3 regions of the Mycobacterium sp. ELW1 genome follow, and region 1 is predicted to be linked to each of the others. Evidence: predicted binding sites of a transcription regulator. Region 1 holds the regulator's gene; each other region holds the start of a gene.

Region 1 (5,079 bases):
GAACCTCCTCGGCGAGGAGGGCCAGGGCTTCATCTACCTGATGCAGAACCTGCCGCAGGAGCGCCTGAACATCGCGGTGATGGCGGCTGCCGCCATGGAGAGCGTCCTCGAACAGACCCTGCAGTACACCAAGGAGCGCAAGGCGTTCGGCAAGCCGATCGGCAGCCAGCAGAACAGCCGCTTCCTGCTGGCCGAGTTGGCCACCGAAGCCACCGCCATCCGCATCATGGTCGACGAGTTCATCCGGCTGCACCTCGACGGCAAGCTGACCGCCGAGCAGGCCTCGATGGCCAAGTGGTACGCGGCCGAGAAGCAGGTTCATCTCGTCGACCGCTGCCTGCAGTTGCACGGCGGTTATGGCTACATGCGCGAATATCCGGTGGCCAAGGCCTACCTCGATGCCCGCGTCCAGACGATTTACGGCGGCACCACCGAGATCATGAAAGAGATCATCGGCCGCAGCCTGGGCGTCTGACCCCGCAAGCGGGGCTGAACTGCGGTTTTGGTTCCCCGTCACTCGGCTGCCGAAGCGGAGGGCGCTGGTGATGCGCCCCGGTTTGTCCTGGGGATTTCGGGTGTTTTCCCCCGTCAACGCGTCGGTTATCTCGTCGAAACGCCGCGTGTCGTGAGGTGCTGAAGCACAGTTGACGCGGAGGATGAGGGGAAGCATCTTGACCGACACTGCGGGGAGAGTGCATGACCAGGCTTGGAAGTCGTCTCAGTAGAGGCGTCGGGCGGATGGCGCTCGGCGTCTTCGCGACGGCTGCGGCCGCGCTGCTGTGGGCGCCCGGGGCGATCGCGAGTCCGGAAACCGATGCGGGCGACGCCATCAATCAGGCGTGGGAGACCGCAGGCGGCGATGGTTCGCCGGTAGGCACCAAGGACGGCGACGTCTACGCCGTCGGCGACGGATTCGCGCAGAACTTCAGCGGCGGCAAGATCTTCTTCACTCCGGCCACCGGCGCCCACCTGCTCTTCGGGGCAGTCCTGGACAAGTACCAGGCGCTCGGCGGTGCCGCCGACAGCGACCTCGGATTCCCCACCATCGACGCGGTCGCGGGTCTGGTCGGGCCGGACAGCCAGGTCAGCACGTTCAGTGCCAGCGACAAGCCGGCCATTTTCTGGACACCCGCGACCGGCGCGTGGGTGGTACGCGGCGCCATCAACGCGGCGTGGGACAAGCTCGGTGGCTCGGCAGGCACGATGGGCGTCCCCACCGAGGATGAGACCTTCAACGGCACGGTGATCAGCCAGAAGTTCACCGGCGGCGAGATCTCCTATGACACCGCCGCGAAGACTTTCACCACCGTGCCGCCCGAGCTCGCTGGCAACTTGACCGGTGTCGAGGTACCCAGCGACGCGACGACGGCGATCAACCAGGCCTGGCGGGCCGCCGGGGGCCTCGCGGGACCGCTCGGTGCCCGCCAAGGAGCCCAGCAGGCCATCGGCACCGACGGCGCCGCCCAGGATTACGCGGGCGGCAAGATCTTCTACTCACCGGCCACCGGCGCGCATGCGGTGACGGGCGCGATCCTGGCCAAGTACGAGGCGCAGGGTGGGCCGACCGGCGACCTGGGCCTGCCGACCGGGACCGAAGCCGACGGCGGCGCGCCCAACAGCCGGGTCAGCGCCTTCAGCGCCGCTGACAAACCGGTGATCTTCTGGACGCCCGACAACGGCGCCATCGTGGTGCGCGGTGCGATCAACGCCGCCTGGACCAAGCTGGGCGGGGCAACTGGCAAGCTGGGAGTGCCGACCGGCGAGCAGAGCGTCAACGGCGACACCGTGACGCAGAAGTTCAGTGGTGGCGAAATCTCCTGGAACAAGGCCAGCAACACGTTCACGACCAAACCGCCGGAGCTCGCCGGTTCGCTGTCCGGCGTTCAGGTTCCGGCTGCCGGGCCGCAGGCCGGCCAGTCGGGCGCCAAGTCCGGCAGCGGTTCCACCTTCCACTGGTGGTGGCTGCTGATCATCGTCCCGGTCCTGTTGTTGCTGGCCGTGATCGGCCTGGGCGTGCTGTGGCTGCAGCGCCGCCGTAGCGGTGGCGAGGAGATCGACGACGACTTCGAGGACTACGACGACGACGATCACTGGCCCAGTGAGGTGGCCGGTGAGGCCGACGCGGCGGCGGCCTCGCGCTTCTCGACCTATCCCGACGGCGGCGTCCCGCAGGTCGCCGCTGCGCCGGGCTTCGGCTGGGCGCCCGAGGGAGACGAGAAGTCTCAACCCGGACCCGAGGACGTGTTCGACGGCGATCAGGACGCCATCGACACCACGCCGACCCGCATTCCCGCCGAGGCTGCCGAAACCGGCGGGTACGAGGCTGAGGAAGCCGACGAGGTGCCCGCGGAACTCGAGTACGCCGAGGTCGAGGAAGTCGAAGACGACGACGAATCGAGCGATTCAGGCCGGCATGCGGCGGTGAATCTCGGAGAGTCGCAATCGATGTGGCGACTCGACATGGGCGAGCTCGGCACGCCGCGGCGTCGTCGCGCCGCGGAGCCGGAGACCCCACTGGCGCCCGAGCCGGCACCGGAGGAGATTCTCGAGTCCGACGTCGTCGACATCGAGGAAGAAGACTCCACCCAGCCGGCAGAGGTCCTGCAGTCCGACGTGCACGCCGAAGCCGCAGCCAATCGCCCGGCGATCCACCTTCCGCTGTCGGATCCGTATCAGGCGCCCGAGGGGTATGTGGTCAAGGCCAATACGCATTCGGGGCTGTACTACACCCCGGACTCGGCGCTCTACGACCACACCGTGCCCGAAGTGTGGTTCGCCAGTGAGGAACTCGCGCAGGCGAACGGATTCCACAAGGCGGAGTGAGGCTTCCGCCCCCGTCCGCTAGACCTTGCGCAGAACGGTGACGACCTTGCCGAGGATCGCGGCGTCGTTACCGGGAATCGGGTCGAACGCCGGGTTGTGCGGCATCAACCAGACCTGACCGCCGGTGCGCTTGAACGTCTTCACCGTGGCCTCGCCGTCGATCATCGCCGCGACGATGTCGCCGTTGTCGGCCACATTCTGCTGACGGACCACGACCCAGTCGCCGTCGCAGATCGCGGCGTCGATCATGGACTCACCGACGACCTTGAGCAGGAACAGCGACCCGTCGCCGACCAACTCGCGCGGTAGCGGGAACACATCCTCGACGGCTTGCTCGGCGAGGATCGGGCCGCCGGCAGCGATCCGGCCGAGCACTGGCACAAAGGTCGGCTCGGGCAGCGTGTCCGAACCGGCGACCTCGGTGCGCACGGTGCTCACCGCGTCGTCGGCTCCGCGCACGTCCACCGCACGCGGCCGGTTGGCATCGCGGCGCAGATAGCCCTTGCGCTCCAGAGTGCGCAGCTGGTGGGCCACCGATGACGTGGAAGTGAGCCCGACGGCGTCGCCGATCTCACGGATGCTGGGGGGATAGCCGCGGCTGGTGACTGAGGCGCGGATTACGTCGAGGATGGTTCGCTGCCGCTCGGTCAGCCCGGATGTCTCACTGCGCTCGCTCATGGGGCCGAATCTAGCCGGGCCCGCGTCAAAATTCAAACATTTGTTCGACCGTGTCGCGATTCTGCGTTCTCGGCGGCCGGCGGAACAGAACTTGTCGGTGGTCGGATTTATTCTTCGAACACGCTCGCTCACATGTTCGGTGTTCGAACGCATGATCGAGTATATTTCGAACACAAGAGCGAACCGGGGCGGCCCTGAAGGAAGGACACGGACGTGACAGTCATCGATGATCGACAGGTTTACATCTCGGCACCGGTGTACCGGCGGACAGCCGGCGCGCCCGTTGTGCCTGCTCGGCGCCGCCCGGCCGGCGGCCGCGCGCATCGGCCGTACCCGGCACGGCCGGCGATCACGCCGATGCAGTACCGCGGCACCGGTGTCGCGTTCTCCCGGGCACCGCATACCCGCCGGCCGGTCAGCACCGCGGTCACGATCGCGCTGGCCGGGGTGGCCGCGCTGATCACGCTGTGGCTGGGCTTGGTCGGGCACTTCAGCGCCACGCCGGCGGCCACCGAGCAGATGCCGGATCAGCTCGCCGTCGTCCAGGTCCAGGCGGGGGAGACGTTGCAGCAGCTGGCCGGGCGGGTCGCACCGGATGCGCCCGCCGGACAGGTGGCGCAGCGCATCCGCGACCTGAACAAGCTCGAGTCGGCGTCGCTGGACGCCGGGCAGACGCTGATCGCGCCGATCGGCTGACGGCCGTGCCGGCCGCAGCCGCTCCCGCGGGCGGCGCAGGTAGGCTCTCAATGGTTCGACGTATCGGGCCACTGAGCGAAGGAGCGGTCATGCACTGTCCGTTCTGCCGCAACCCGGACTCCCGCGTTGTCGATTCCCGCGAGACCGATGAAGGCCAGGCCATTCGGCGTCGCCGCTCCTGTCCGGAGTGCGGCCGGCGGTTCACCACTGTGGAGACCGCGGTGCTGGCGGTCGTGAAGCGCAGCGGCGTCACCGAGCCGTTCAGCCGGGAAAAAGTCGTCAGCGGCGTTCGCCGCGCCTGCCAGGGCCGCGACGTCGATGACGACGCGCTCAATCTGCTGGCGCAGCAGGTAGAGGACACGGTGCGGGCCGCCGGCTCGCCCGAGATCCCCAGCAATGAGGTCGGACTCGCCATCCTCGGCCCGCTTCGTGAACTCGACGAGGTCGCCTACCTGCGATTCGCGTCGGTGTACCGCTCGTTCAGCTCAGCTGAGGACTTCGAGCGCGAGATCGAGGCGCTGCGCGCGCACCGGTCCGTCGGCACATCCGGCTGAGCAGCTCAATCCAGCTGTCGCACACTGTCGCTGACCACTCGGCCGGCGATCAGCACCCACCCTTGCGCGTCCCACGTCGTGAAGATCTGCGATCCCTTGCCCTGTGTGATCGTCAGGTCACGGCTCAGGTAATCGGTCACCCGCGCCGCCGCCGATCCGGTGGCCTCGTCTTCCGGCACCCCGAGGTCGGCGGCGAACATCCGCGACCGGATGTGCCCGCCGTCGCGGTCCAGCCAGGCCCACAGATAATGCTCCGCGTCGTCGGAATAATCGTCCGGATCGGCGGCCAGCAGCTCGTCCACCGACTCCAGGTCGTGGATGGCGAACT
Region 2 (5,079 bases), 340 kb from region 1:
TGCGCCAACTGGGTCTGCCGGAGGACGGTTTCTCGCACATTTCGACCGGCGGCGGCGCATCGCTGGAATACCTTGAGGGCAAAACACTGCCCGGCATCGAAGTATTGAACTAGGAGTCCTGTGTCCCGTAAACCGCTGATCGCGGGCAACTGGAAGATGAACCTCAACCACTTCGAGGCCATCGCGCTGGTCCAGAAGATCGCGTTCTCGTTGCCCGACAAGTACTTCGACAAGGTCGACGTGACGGTGATCCCGCCGTTCACCGATCTGCGCAGTGTTCAGACCCTGGTCGACGGCGACAAGCTGCGGCTGACCTACGGCGCGCAGGACCTCTCGCAGCACGATTCGGGCGCCTACACCGGCGACATCAGCGGCGCGTTCCTGGCCAAGCTGGGCTGCACGTTCGTGGTGGTGGGGCACTCCGAGCGGCGCACCTATCACCACGAGGACGACGCGGTGGTCGCCGAGAAGGCGGCCGCGGCGTTCCGGCACGGACTGACGCCGATCGTGTGCATCGGCGAACAGCTCGAGGTCCGCGAGGCCGGCGACCACGTCGAGTTCAACGTGAACTCGTTGCGCGGCTCGCTGGCCGGGCTCACCAAGGAGCAGCTTGCCGACGTCGTCATCGCCTACGAACCGGTGTGGGCGATCGGCACCGGCCGGGTGGCCAGCGCCGCCGACGCGCAGGAGGTGTGCGCCGCGATCCGGGCCGAGCTCGGCAACATCGCCACGCAGGAGATCGCCGGCGGTGTCCGGGTGCTCTACGGCGGCTCGGTGAACGCCAAGAACGTCGGTGAGATCGTCGCGCAGAAGGACGTCGACGGCGCGCTGGTCGGCGGGGCGTCGCTGGATGGGGAGCAGTTCGCCACCCTGTCGGCGATCGCCGCGGGCGGACCCCTCCCGTGACCGATGCCGTGACCGTGGCCCCGACCAGGTAGTCTGGTCGCCATGGTTTTGACTCTGCAGATCATCCTGGTCACCACCAGCGTCCTGGTGGTGCTCTTGGTGCTCCTGCACCGCGCCAAGGGTGGCGGCCTGTCGACCCTGTTCGGCGGCGGTGTGCAGTCCAGCCTGTCCGGTTCGACTGTGGTCGAGAAGAACCTCGACCGCCTCACGCTGTTCGTCACCGGTATCTGGGTGGTGTCCATCATCGGCATGGCCCTCCAGATCAAGTACAGCTAGTCCGTTCACCCCGACTCCTCGTCGTCCTTCCGGAGCAACCGTTCCGGGTGGTGCGCGTCGTTGACCCGTGGGGGACCGGTGCCGTCGCTCCACGCGATCCGGCCGTCTTTGGTGACAGTCGTCGTGTACGTGCCGTCGGTCGCCATCGCGTGGTCGCACGGGCAGCCGAAGTACAGGTTGTCGGCGTCGGTCGGGCCGCCGGCGCTCCACTCCAGCGCGTGATGCACTTCTGAGTGGTATCCGGGCTCGAAACAGTCCGGCTTGGTACACCCGCGGTCGCGGGCGTGGCAGATGATCCGATGATCGGCCGTCGCAAGGCGTTTCGCGCGACCGAGGTACAGCGGGCGTGCCGAGTGATCCTCGAACACCGCCAGGTAGTGCACCGCTTCGCCGGCCATCCGGATGACATCGCGCATCGGCAGGCGGCCGGTTCCGCCGGTACGGGCCCAGCCCGCCGCCTGCTCCAACTCGCCCAGTGTCGTCGTCACGATCACGGTGACCGGCAGTCCGCGATGCTGCCCCAAGACTCCCGATGACACAGCCGCCTTGAGGCCGAGCGTGATTCCGTCGTGGCAGCGCTGCTCCGGGCTTCGGTTGTCGCGTCCCTCGGCATCACCGGGGAGATGCCGCCCGGGCCGGACCGCGGCCGTCACCGCTTCGATGTAGGCGCGGCTCTCCGGATCCACCCAGCCGGAAAGCCGGCTCATGCCGTCGGGACCCTGCCGGCCCAGTCGCAGGCCGCGGCGTCGTGCCCGATCCTCGTCTGTGAACGTGCCGTCGGGATTCAGGCAGTCGGCGATCTCCACTCCGATTGCCGCGACGAACTTCGAATCCTGTTCTCGCGCGCGGCGAACCAGTGCGCGTTCCGCTGCGTCCCGGTCGGCCGGCGTGACGAAAGACGGCAGCCGATCGAGTGCATGGCACACCGCCGCAACGTGATCCTCGCCGACCTCACCGGCCTCGACCGCGGCCGCCAACACGGGCAACTCCGGCGGAAGTGTCGGCCCGGTCAGTGATCGACGCGGCCGCAGCCGAGCCGCCAGCGCGAACCGCCGCTTGACCTCCCCGGCGGTCACACGCAACCGACTGGCCAGGACGTCGCGGACCTTCGCTCCGGTAGCCAACGACGAGCCGTCGACCGGTTCGGCGATCTCGCCGAACATGCGGTAGGACAGCCCGCGGTTCACCCGGTTCCGGTCCTCGAGGCGTTCGGCCACCTCGATTCGAAAGGCGTTGCCCGCCAGATCAGTACAGATCGACCGAAGCCGGCCGTATGCGGCATCGATCGCGTCGAGTTCGGCGCGAACCCGGTCATGCACCGCCTGGGCGGTCAGGGGTTCGGCGGACATGCCACCACGGTATCGAACACATGTGCGAATAGCAGGGGCGAAGCCGCAACCTGTGGATGAAGTCGGGTCTGTGGACAACGCCACGACCCCACGCCCTGCAGCCCACAGCGAGCACCGGAATACTTGGGGGATGGCTGAAGCTCCGGACGTGTCGCTGGAACCGATCGGCGCGGTACAGCGCACCCAGGTCGGGCGGGAGGCCACCGAGCCGATGCGGGAGGACATCCGGCTGCTCGGGGCGATCCTCGGTGACACCGTGCGCGAGCAGAACGGCGACGAGGTGTTCGACCTCGTCGAAAAGGCCCGCGTCGAATCGTTCCGGGTGCGCCGATCCGAGATCGACCGGTCCGAGCTGGCCCAGCTGTTCGACGGTATCGACGTCCACCGCGCCATCCCGGTGATCCGCGCGTTCAGCCACTTCGCCCTGCTGGCCAACGTCGCCGAGGACATCCACCGCGAACGGCGCCGCGCAATCCACGTCGCCGCCGGTGAAGCGCCGCAGAACAGCACCCTCGCCGCCACCTACGACAAGCTCGATGCCGCGCAGCTGGACGCGGCGACGGTACAGAAAGCGCTCACAGGGGCATTGGTGGCGCCGGTCATCACCGCCCACCCCACCGAGACCCGCAGGCGCACCGTCTTCGACACCCAGCACCGCATCACCCAGCTGATGCGGGTACGGCTGCACGGTCAGGACGAAACCGAGGACGGCCGGCCGGTCGAGACCGAACTGCGCAGGCAGATCCTCACGCTATGGCAGACCGCACTGATCCGATTGTCCCGCTTGAAGATTCAAGACGAGATCGAAGTCGGCCTTCGGTACTACCCGGCGGCATTCTTTGACGTGATCCCGAAGGTGAATGCCGAGGTTCGCAACGCGCTGCGGACCCGCTGGCCCGACGCCGATCTGCTGCCCGAGCCGATCCTGCGGCCGGGCTCGTGGATCGGCGGTGATCGCGACGGAAACCCCAACGTCACCGCCGACGTGGTCCGGCTGGCCACCGGCAGCGCCGCCTACACCGCGCTGGGCCACTACTTCGCCGAGCTCAACAAGCTCGAGCAGGAATTGTCGATGTCGGCGCGGCTGGTGAAGACCACCGACGCTCTCGTCACGCTGGCCGACGCCTGCCATGAGCCGGCCCGGATGGACGAGCCCTACCGGCGGGCACTGCGGGTGGTGCACGCCCGGCTCACCGCGACCGGTCAGGCCATCCTCGACCGAGAACCGGCGCACACCCTCGACCTCGGTCTACCCCCGTACGAGACACCCGACGAGTTGCTCGCCGACCTGAACACCATCGACGCGTCACTGCGCGCCAACGGCAGCGCCCTGCTGGCCGACGACCGGCTGACCCGGTTGCGGGAAGCCGTGGACGTCTTCGGGTTTCACCTGAGCAGCCTGGACATGCGGCAGAACTCCGAGGTGCACGAAGAGGTCATCACCGAACTGCTGTCCTGGGCCGGGGTGCATCCGGACTATGCGTCGCTGTCCGAGGCGGAGCGGGTCGAGGTGCTGGCCGCCGAGCTCGCAACCCGCTGCCCCCTGGTCCGCGACGACTCTGAGCTCTCCGAGCTGGCTCGCAAGGAGCTCGACATCGTCTTCGCCGCCGCCCGGGCGGTGCGGGTGTTCGGTCCCGAGGCGGTGCCCAACTACATCATCTCGATGTGTCAGTCGGTCTCGGACATGCTGGAGGCCGGGATCCTGCTGAAAGAAGCTGGGCTGCTGGATGTTTCAGGTGAGGACGTCTACGCCCCGGTGGGCATCGTGCCGCTGTTCGAAACGATCGACGACCTGCAGCGCGGCGCCTCGATCCTCGAGTCGGTGCTGGACCTGCCGCTGTACCGCGCGATGGTGCACGCCCGCGGCGAGAGCCAGGAGGTGATGCTCGGCTATTCGGACTCCAACAAGGACGGCGGATACCTGGCGGCCAACTGGGCGCTCTACCGGGCCGAGCTGGATCTCGTGGAATCGGCCCGCAAGACCGGTATCCGGTTGCGGCTCTTCCACGGTCGCGGCGGCACCGTCGGCCGCGGCGGCGGCCCGAGCTACGACGCGATCCTGGCCCAGCCCCCGGGTGCGGTGAACGGCTCGCTGCGGCTGACCGAGCAGGGCGAGGTGATCGCCGCCAAGTACGCCGAGCCGCGGATCGCGCACCGGAACCTGGAGACCCTGCTGGCCGCCACGCTGGAGTCGACTCTGCTCGACACCGAAGGACTCGGCGACCTGGCCGAACAGGCGTACGAGGTGCTCGACGACCTCGCCGCTCGCGCCCAGCGGGCCTACGCCGAATTGGTCCACGAGACACCGGGGTTCGTCGACTATTTCAAGGCCTCGACACCGGTCAGTGAGATCGGCTCACTCAATATCGGCAGCAGGCCGACCTCGCGCAAACCCACCACGTCGATCTCCGATCTGCGGGCCATCCCGTGGGTGCTGGCCTGGAGCCAGTCGCGGGTGATGTTGCCCGGCTGGTATGGCACGGGCACCGCGGTCGAGGAGTGGATCGCCGATGGTGACGGCCGGCTCGAAGTACTGCAGGAGCTGTAC
Region 3 (5,079 bases), 1.3 Mb from region 1:
GACGGGTACCGGCGCGGTATTCGTCGGCCATGGCTGTTCTTCGTGTCGAGCCTGTTCACCAGTTTCGCGTTCGCGTGGGCGTTCTATCTGGCCACCGTCGAGCGTCAGCGGCTACACGAGAAGTCAGCTCAGGCGGTCGGCGCCAGCGTCGGGTAGTCGACGTAACCCGCCGGGCCCGGCGAGTAAAACGTCGCGACGTCGGGCTCGGTCAGCTCGGCACCGGTGCGCAGCCGTTCGATGAGGTCAGGGTTGGCCAGGTAGGCGCGGCCGACGGCGGCCGCACTGATGGCACCCCAGTCGGCAAGGTTCTCCAGTTCGCAAAAGCTGGTGTCGACTTCCCGGCCGGTGTTCAGGACGAACGGTCCGGACCACAGTGCCCGCACGATGCCGAACTCAGGAGAGTCCGGGTTGATCAGGACGTGCAGGTACGCCAGCCCCAGCGGCGAAATGCGTTCCAGCAGAGCCTCATAGGCTGAGACGGTGTCGACCTCGTTGACGTCACCGGCACCGTTTCCTGGCGAGATCCGCAGACCGACCCGGTCGGCCCCGATCTCGGCGGCGACGGCCTCGACGACCTCCGCGGTCAGCCGTGCGCGGTTCTCCGCGGTGCCGCCGTACCGGTCGGTGCGGGTGTTGGTGGCGTCGGCCAGGAATTGATGCAGCAGATAGCCGTTGGCGGAATGGATTTCGACACCGTCGAGCCCGGCATCGACAGCGCGACGCGCGGCAGCGCGGAATTGCGCGACCACTCCGGCGATCTCGTCGGTGGCCAATGCCCGCGGCACCGGCAGCGGCTTCTTACCGCCCGGCGTGTGTGCCGCCATCTTCGCCGCGATCGGCGACGGCGCCACCGACTCGGCGCCGCTGATGTCCGGGTGGGCCATCCGGCCGACATGCCAGATCTGCATGAACATCAACCCGTCCTGCGCATGCACGGCCGCGGCCACCTCGCCCCACTTCTCCTGATGGCGGTCGGTGTAGATGCCGGGAGTGTTGACGTAGGCGCCGTTGCCCACCTGGGAGACAGCGGTGGCTTCGGTGATGATCAACCCTGCCGACGCACGCTGCGCGTAGTACTCCACCTGCAGGTCGCTCGGCGTGCCGTCCGATTCGGCGCGCGAGCGCGTCAGCGGCGCCATGAACAGCCGATTCCGTGCGGTGTTCGCCCCGATGGTGATCGGCTGAAGCAGGGCTGAGTCATCGGTCAGCGTGAACGTCATGCTTGCCTACAAGCGCCACGGGTGCCGATTCATTCCCCGCGCCTACGGATCGTCGTCTTTCGGCAGGAAACGCTCAGGGTGGTGGTAGTCGTTGGTGCCTGCGGCGAGTGGTAGTTGCGGTGGGGGTATCCATTCGGTGTCGCCGTTGGCGAGTTTTCGGGTTTTCCAGCCGTGGTCGAGGAGTCGGTGATCGGCTGGGCAGGCCAGGGTGAGTGTGTCGATGTTGGTCAGCCCGCCCTGGGCCCATTCGTCGACGTGGTGGACTTCGGTGAGGTATCCGGGTGCATCGCAGCCGGGGCGGGTGCAGCCGCGGTCCTTGCTGTGCAACATGATCCGCTGATCAGCCGAAGCCACGCGTTTGGTGCGGCCGAGCCATAACGCCTGCCCGCGCACCCCGTCGAACAGTGCCAGGTAGTGGTAGGCGTGGCTGGCCATCCGGATGACGTCCGGGATGGGTAGCAGGGTGCCGGTGGCGGTGACCGCGTGCCCGGTCGTGGCCTGAAGGTCTTGGAGGGTGGCCGATGCGATAACCGTGACCGGTAACCCGTTGTGCTGCCCTAACTTCGGATCGCCGAGTTGACCACGCACCAAGGCGGTCAACGCATCGTGTTGGCGTTGGCCGTGGCTGCGCAGGTCACGGTCGGCTGTCTCCTCGGTCGGGGTGATGGTCGGGGATTGATCTGCTGGATTGCAGACACCGGGTGCGGCGAACTTGGTGAACCAGGCATCGAGCATGGACCGCAACTCCGGCGTGGCGATCAGCCGGCCCACACTCATCCCGTCGACGCCCTGCCCACCACACCAGACGAATCCGCGCTTGCGAGCCCGATCGTCATCGGAGAACGTGCCGTCGGGGTTCAGATGTAACGCCAGCCGCAGCGCGATCTTCTCCAACTGATCGGGTCGCATCGTCTGCGCGTGCTCGGCCAGTGTGCGTTCGGCCTTCTCGACCTGCACCGCCGGGACGTGATCGGGCAGATCGCGGAAGAACTTCTGGATCACCCGCAGATGCTCGCCATCCAACTGTCCGGCATGCCAGGCCGCGGAGGTGTCCGGCAGCAGCGGCGGCAGCGGCTCCCCGGTCAACGCTCGCCGCGGCGCCACCTGCTCGGCATCCCGCATGCGGCGCTTGGCCTCCCGCGGGCTGATCCGCAACACATCCGCGAGCGTGATCGGCACCGGGGGACACCCCTCGAACTGCTCCAACCGCCCCACCACCGCGTGCGACACCGCCACCTGCCGACGCCGTGCGGTCTCCAACCGCTGCAGCACCCTGAACCGATCCGGTGGATCCAGGACATCGAGATCGACTGCGGCCAACGCCTCGACGACATCGTCGAGTGCCTCCAGCACCGAGTCGATCGAACCCATACATCGAACACTAGTTCGAACCACCGACAAAAACCCGAGGCCACAATCGACCTGTGGATGAACGCGGAACTGTGGATAAAAGCCCGAGCCCCAACGGAACTCAGCTAGAACGCACCTCGTCGAGAAAGGCTCGCACGGTCTCCTCCGACGCCGACGGAGGCAATCCGATCATCACCCGATCGATGATTCCGTCGCAGCGCTCCCTCAATGCCGCAGCCAGACCGTCCAGCGGCGCGACGACGGCGAACGTCCCGAGAATCTCGTCCGAGATCAGCGTGGCCATGGTGTCCCACTGGCCGTCCAGCGACAGGCGGTGCAACTCGGTCTGCAACTCGCCCCAGCCGTGCAACTCCAGTACCTTCCGGTACGCAGGCGTGGAGGCATAGAAGGCGATCTGTTTCCGTGACGCCGCGGCGGATGCCGCCATCTCGGCTTCGTCCGTGCCCGTCACCACGAATACCGGTGCCATCACTTGGAACTCACTGCGTGAGCGACCCGACGTGGCCATCCCCCGCTCCAGCGCCGGAATGGTCACCTCGTCGAAATACCGCTTGGTGGTGAAGGCATGGGCAATAAGGCCGTCGGCCACCTCGCCGCACATCTGCGTCATCAACTCACCGACGGCGGCGATCATCACTTTCGGCGACCCGTACGGATGCGGCTCGGGGACGAACATCGGCGTCATGAGCCGGTGGGTGTAGAACTCGCCGTCGAAGCTCAGCTTGGTGCCGTCGCGCCAGCTCGCCCAAATCTCGTGCAGCGCAGTGACGAACTCGCCCATGCGTCGGACGGGATGGCTCCACGGCATGCTGAACCGCTTCTCGATATGCGGTTTGATCTGGGTTCCCAATCCGAGCAGGAGCCGGCCGCGGGAGTAGTCCTGCAGATCCCACCCGATGTTGGCCACGGTCATCGGATTGCGGGCGAAGGCCACCGCGATCGACGTGCCCAATTCGATCTGGGTGGTGTGCTCGGCTGCCAGAGTCAGGGGAAGGAACGGATCGTGGCTGATCTCGGCCGTCCAGCACCCGTCGTAACCGAGCCGTTCGACCTCGCGGGCCCCGTCCGCGACCCCGGCAAGCCTGCTGATGACGCCGCGGTCGACTTTGAGACTGCCGACCTCGCCCATGTCGGCAGACGCTACAGTAAGCAATTCAGTATGGTCAACGCCGCCACGGTAAGGACACGTCGATGAGCAATGCGCAGGACTGGCAGGACACGCTCCACGACCTGAGCCGACGCCGTCAACACGCGCACTCCATGGGCGGTGAGGAGCGGCTGGCCAAGCACCACGGCAAGGGAAAGCTCGACGCCCGGGCGCGAATCGATCACCTCCTCGACCCGGGCACCTTCCAAGAGTTCGGCACCCTCGTCGGCGGCGAGATCGCAGCGGACGGATTAGTGGCGGGTGCGGGTCGCATCGACGGGACGCCGGTCATGGTGGGCGCCGAGGACTTCACCACACTGGCCGGCAGCATCGGTCCCGGAGGTAATGCCAAGCGCTATCGGCTCGCCGAGCTCGCGCTGCGCAACAAGATTCCGTTGGTGATGTTGTTGGAAGGGGCGGGTTTCCGCGCCGCGGGCGGCGAACACTACGGGCGCACGCCGACCGATCTGATCGCGCAGGCTCGATGCTCCGGCAAGGTTCCGACCATCTCGGCTGTGCTCGGTCCGTCGGCCGGCCACGGCGCACTCGTGGCGCCGGTCTGCGACTTCTCGATCATGAGCCATCAGGGCGCGATCTTCACCGCAGGCCCTCCGGTCGTCAAAGAGGCCACCGGTGAGGACATTTCGAAAGAGGAGCTTGGCGGGCCCACGGTCGCGTTGCCCAGTGGTGTCATCCACAATGTCGCCGACAGCGACGAAGCGGTGCTCGACGACATCCGACGCTACCTGTCCTACTTCCCTTCCAGCGCATGGTCGTATCCCCCGACCCGGTTGTACGACGAGGAGGCCGGCCTTCGCCCCACTCCCGAACTCCTCGACATCATCTCTCGTGACAACCGCAACATCTATGACATGCGCACTGTCCTCGACGTCGTCTTCGACGAGCCGGACTGGTTCGAGATCCAGCCGAAGTTCGGCAAGGCGATCATCTGCGCACTGGCGCACCTCGGGGGCTATCCCGTTGCGGTCGTTGCCAATCAGCCGACCGAGCTGGCCGGGTCCATCGACTCCGACGCGGCCGACAAAGCCGCGCATTTCATCATGGTCGCCGACTCGTTCCACCTGCCGATCGTGTTCCTGGCCGACAACCCCGGCATGCTGCCGGGTAGCCAGTCCGAGCGCAACGGCGTACTGCGAAGCGGAGCAAGGATGTTCGCCGCCCAGACCGCGGCGACGACATTGAAGCTTCATGTCACCCTGCGCAAGGCGTTCGGGTTCGGCTCCATGGTGATGTCATTGCTGGGCTTCGACAATCAGGTGGCGACCTTCGCCTACCCCGGAGCCACGATGGGCGCGATGAGCGCGGCCGCGTTGAGCCGCG

Evidence for each region. Region 1 encodes LexA, which represses DNA repair genes until DNA is damaged. Its sites were predicted from a motif close to CGAACANNTGTTCG; they were not measured.
Region 2: a site for LexA is predicted at 2,545-2,558, ahead of D3H54_RS16430 (HNH endonuclease signature motif containing protein). Genes of this name have one in related genera too.
Region 3: a site for LexA is predicted at 2,596-2,609, ahead of D3H54_RS24620 (HNH endonuclease signature motif containing protein). Genes of this name have one in related genera too.

Annotation. Positions count from the first base shown of each region.
Region 1 covers NZ_CP032155.1:3,824,953-3,830,031, reverse strand. Annotated here, with positions in the region: gene D3H54_RS18150 (acyl-CoA dehydrogenase family protein) at 1-475, shown strand, start outside; gene D3H54_RS18145 (LGFP repeat-containing protein) at 697-2,823, shown strand; gene lexA (transcriptional repressor LexA) at 2,842-3,501, opposite strand; gene D3H54_RS18135 (LysM peptidoglycan-binding domain-containing protein) at 3,715-4,197, shown strand; gene nrdR (transcriptional regulator NrdR) at 4,287-4,751, shown strand; gene D3H54_RS18125 (PhzF family phenazine biosynthesis protein) at 4,757-5,079, opposite strand, start outside.
Region 2 covers NZ_CP032155.1:3,486,575-3,491,653, reverse strand. Annotated here, with positions in the region: gene D3H54_RS16445 (phosphoglycerate kinase) at 1-113, shown strand, start outside; gene tpiA (triose-phosphate isomerase) at 121-906, shown strand; gene secG (preprotein translocase subunit SecG) at 949-1,182, shown strand; gene D3H54_RS16430 (HNH endonuclease signature motif containing protein) at 1,188-2,531, opposite strand; gene ppc (phosphoenolpyruvate carboxylase) at 2,662-5,079, shown strand, end outside.
Region 3 covers NZ_CP032155.1:5,157,831-5,162,909, forward strand. Annotated here, with positions in the region: gene D3H54_RS24610 (DUF2834 domain-containing protein) at 1-156, shown strand, start outside; gene D3H54_RS24615 (alkene reductase) at 129-1,220, opposite strand; gene D3H54_RS24620 (HNH endonuclease signature motif containing protein) at 1,263-2,591, opposite strand; gene D3H54_RS24625 (LLM class F420-dependent oxidoreductase) at 2,692-3,720, opposite strand; gene D3H54_RS24630 (acyl-CoA carboxylase subunit beta) at 3,783-5,079, shown strand, end outside.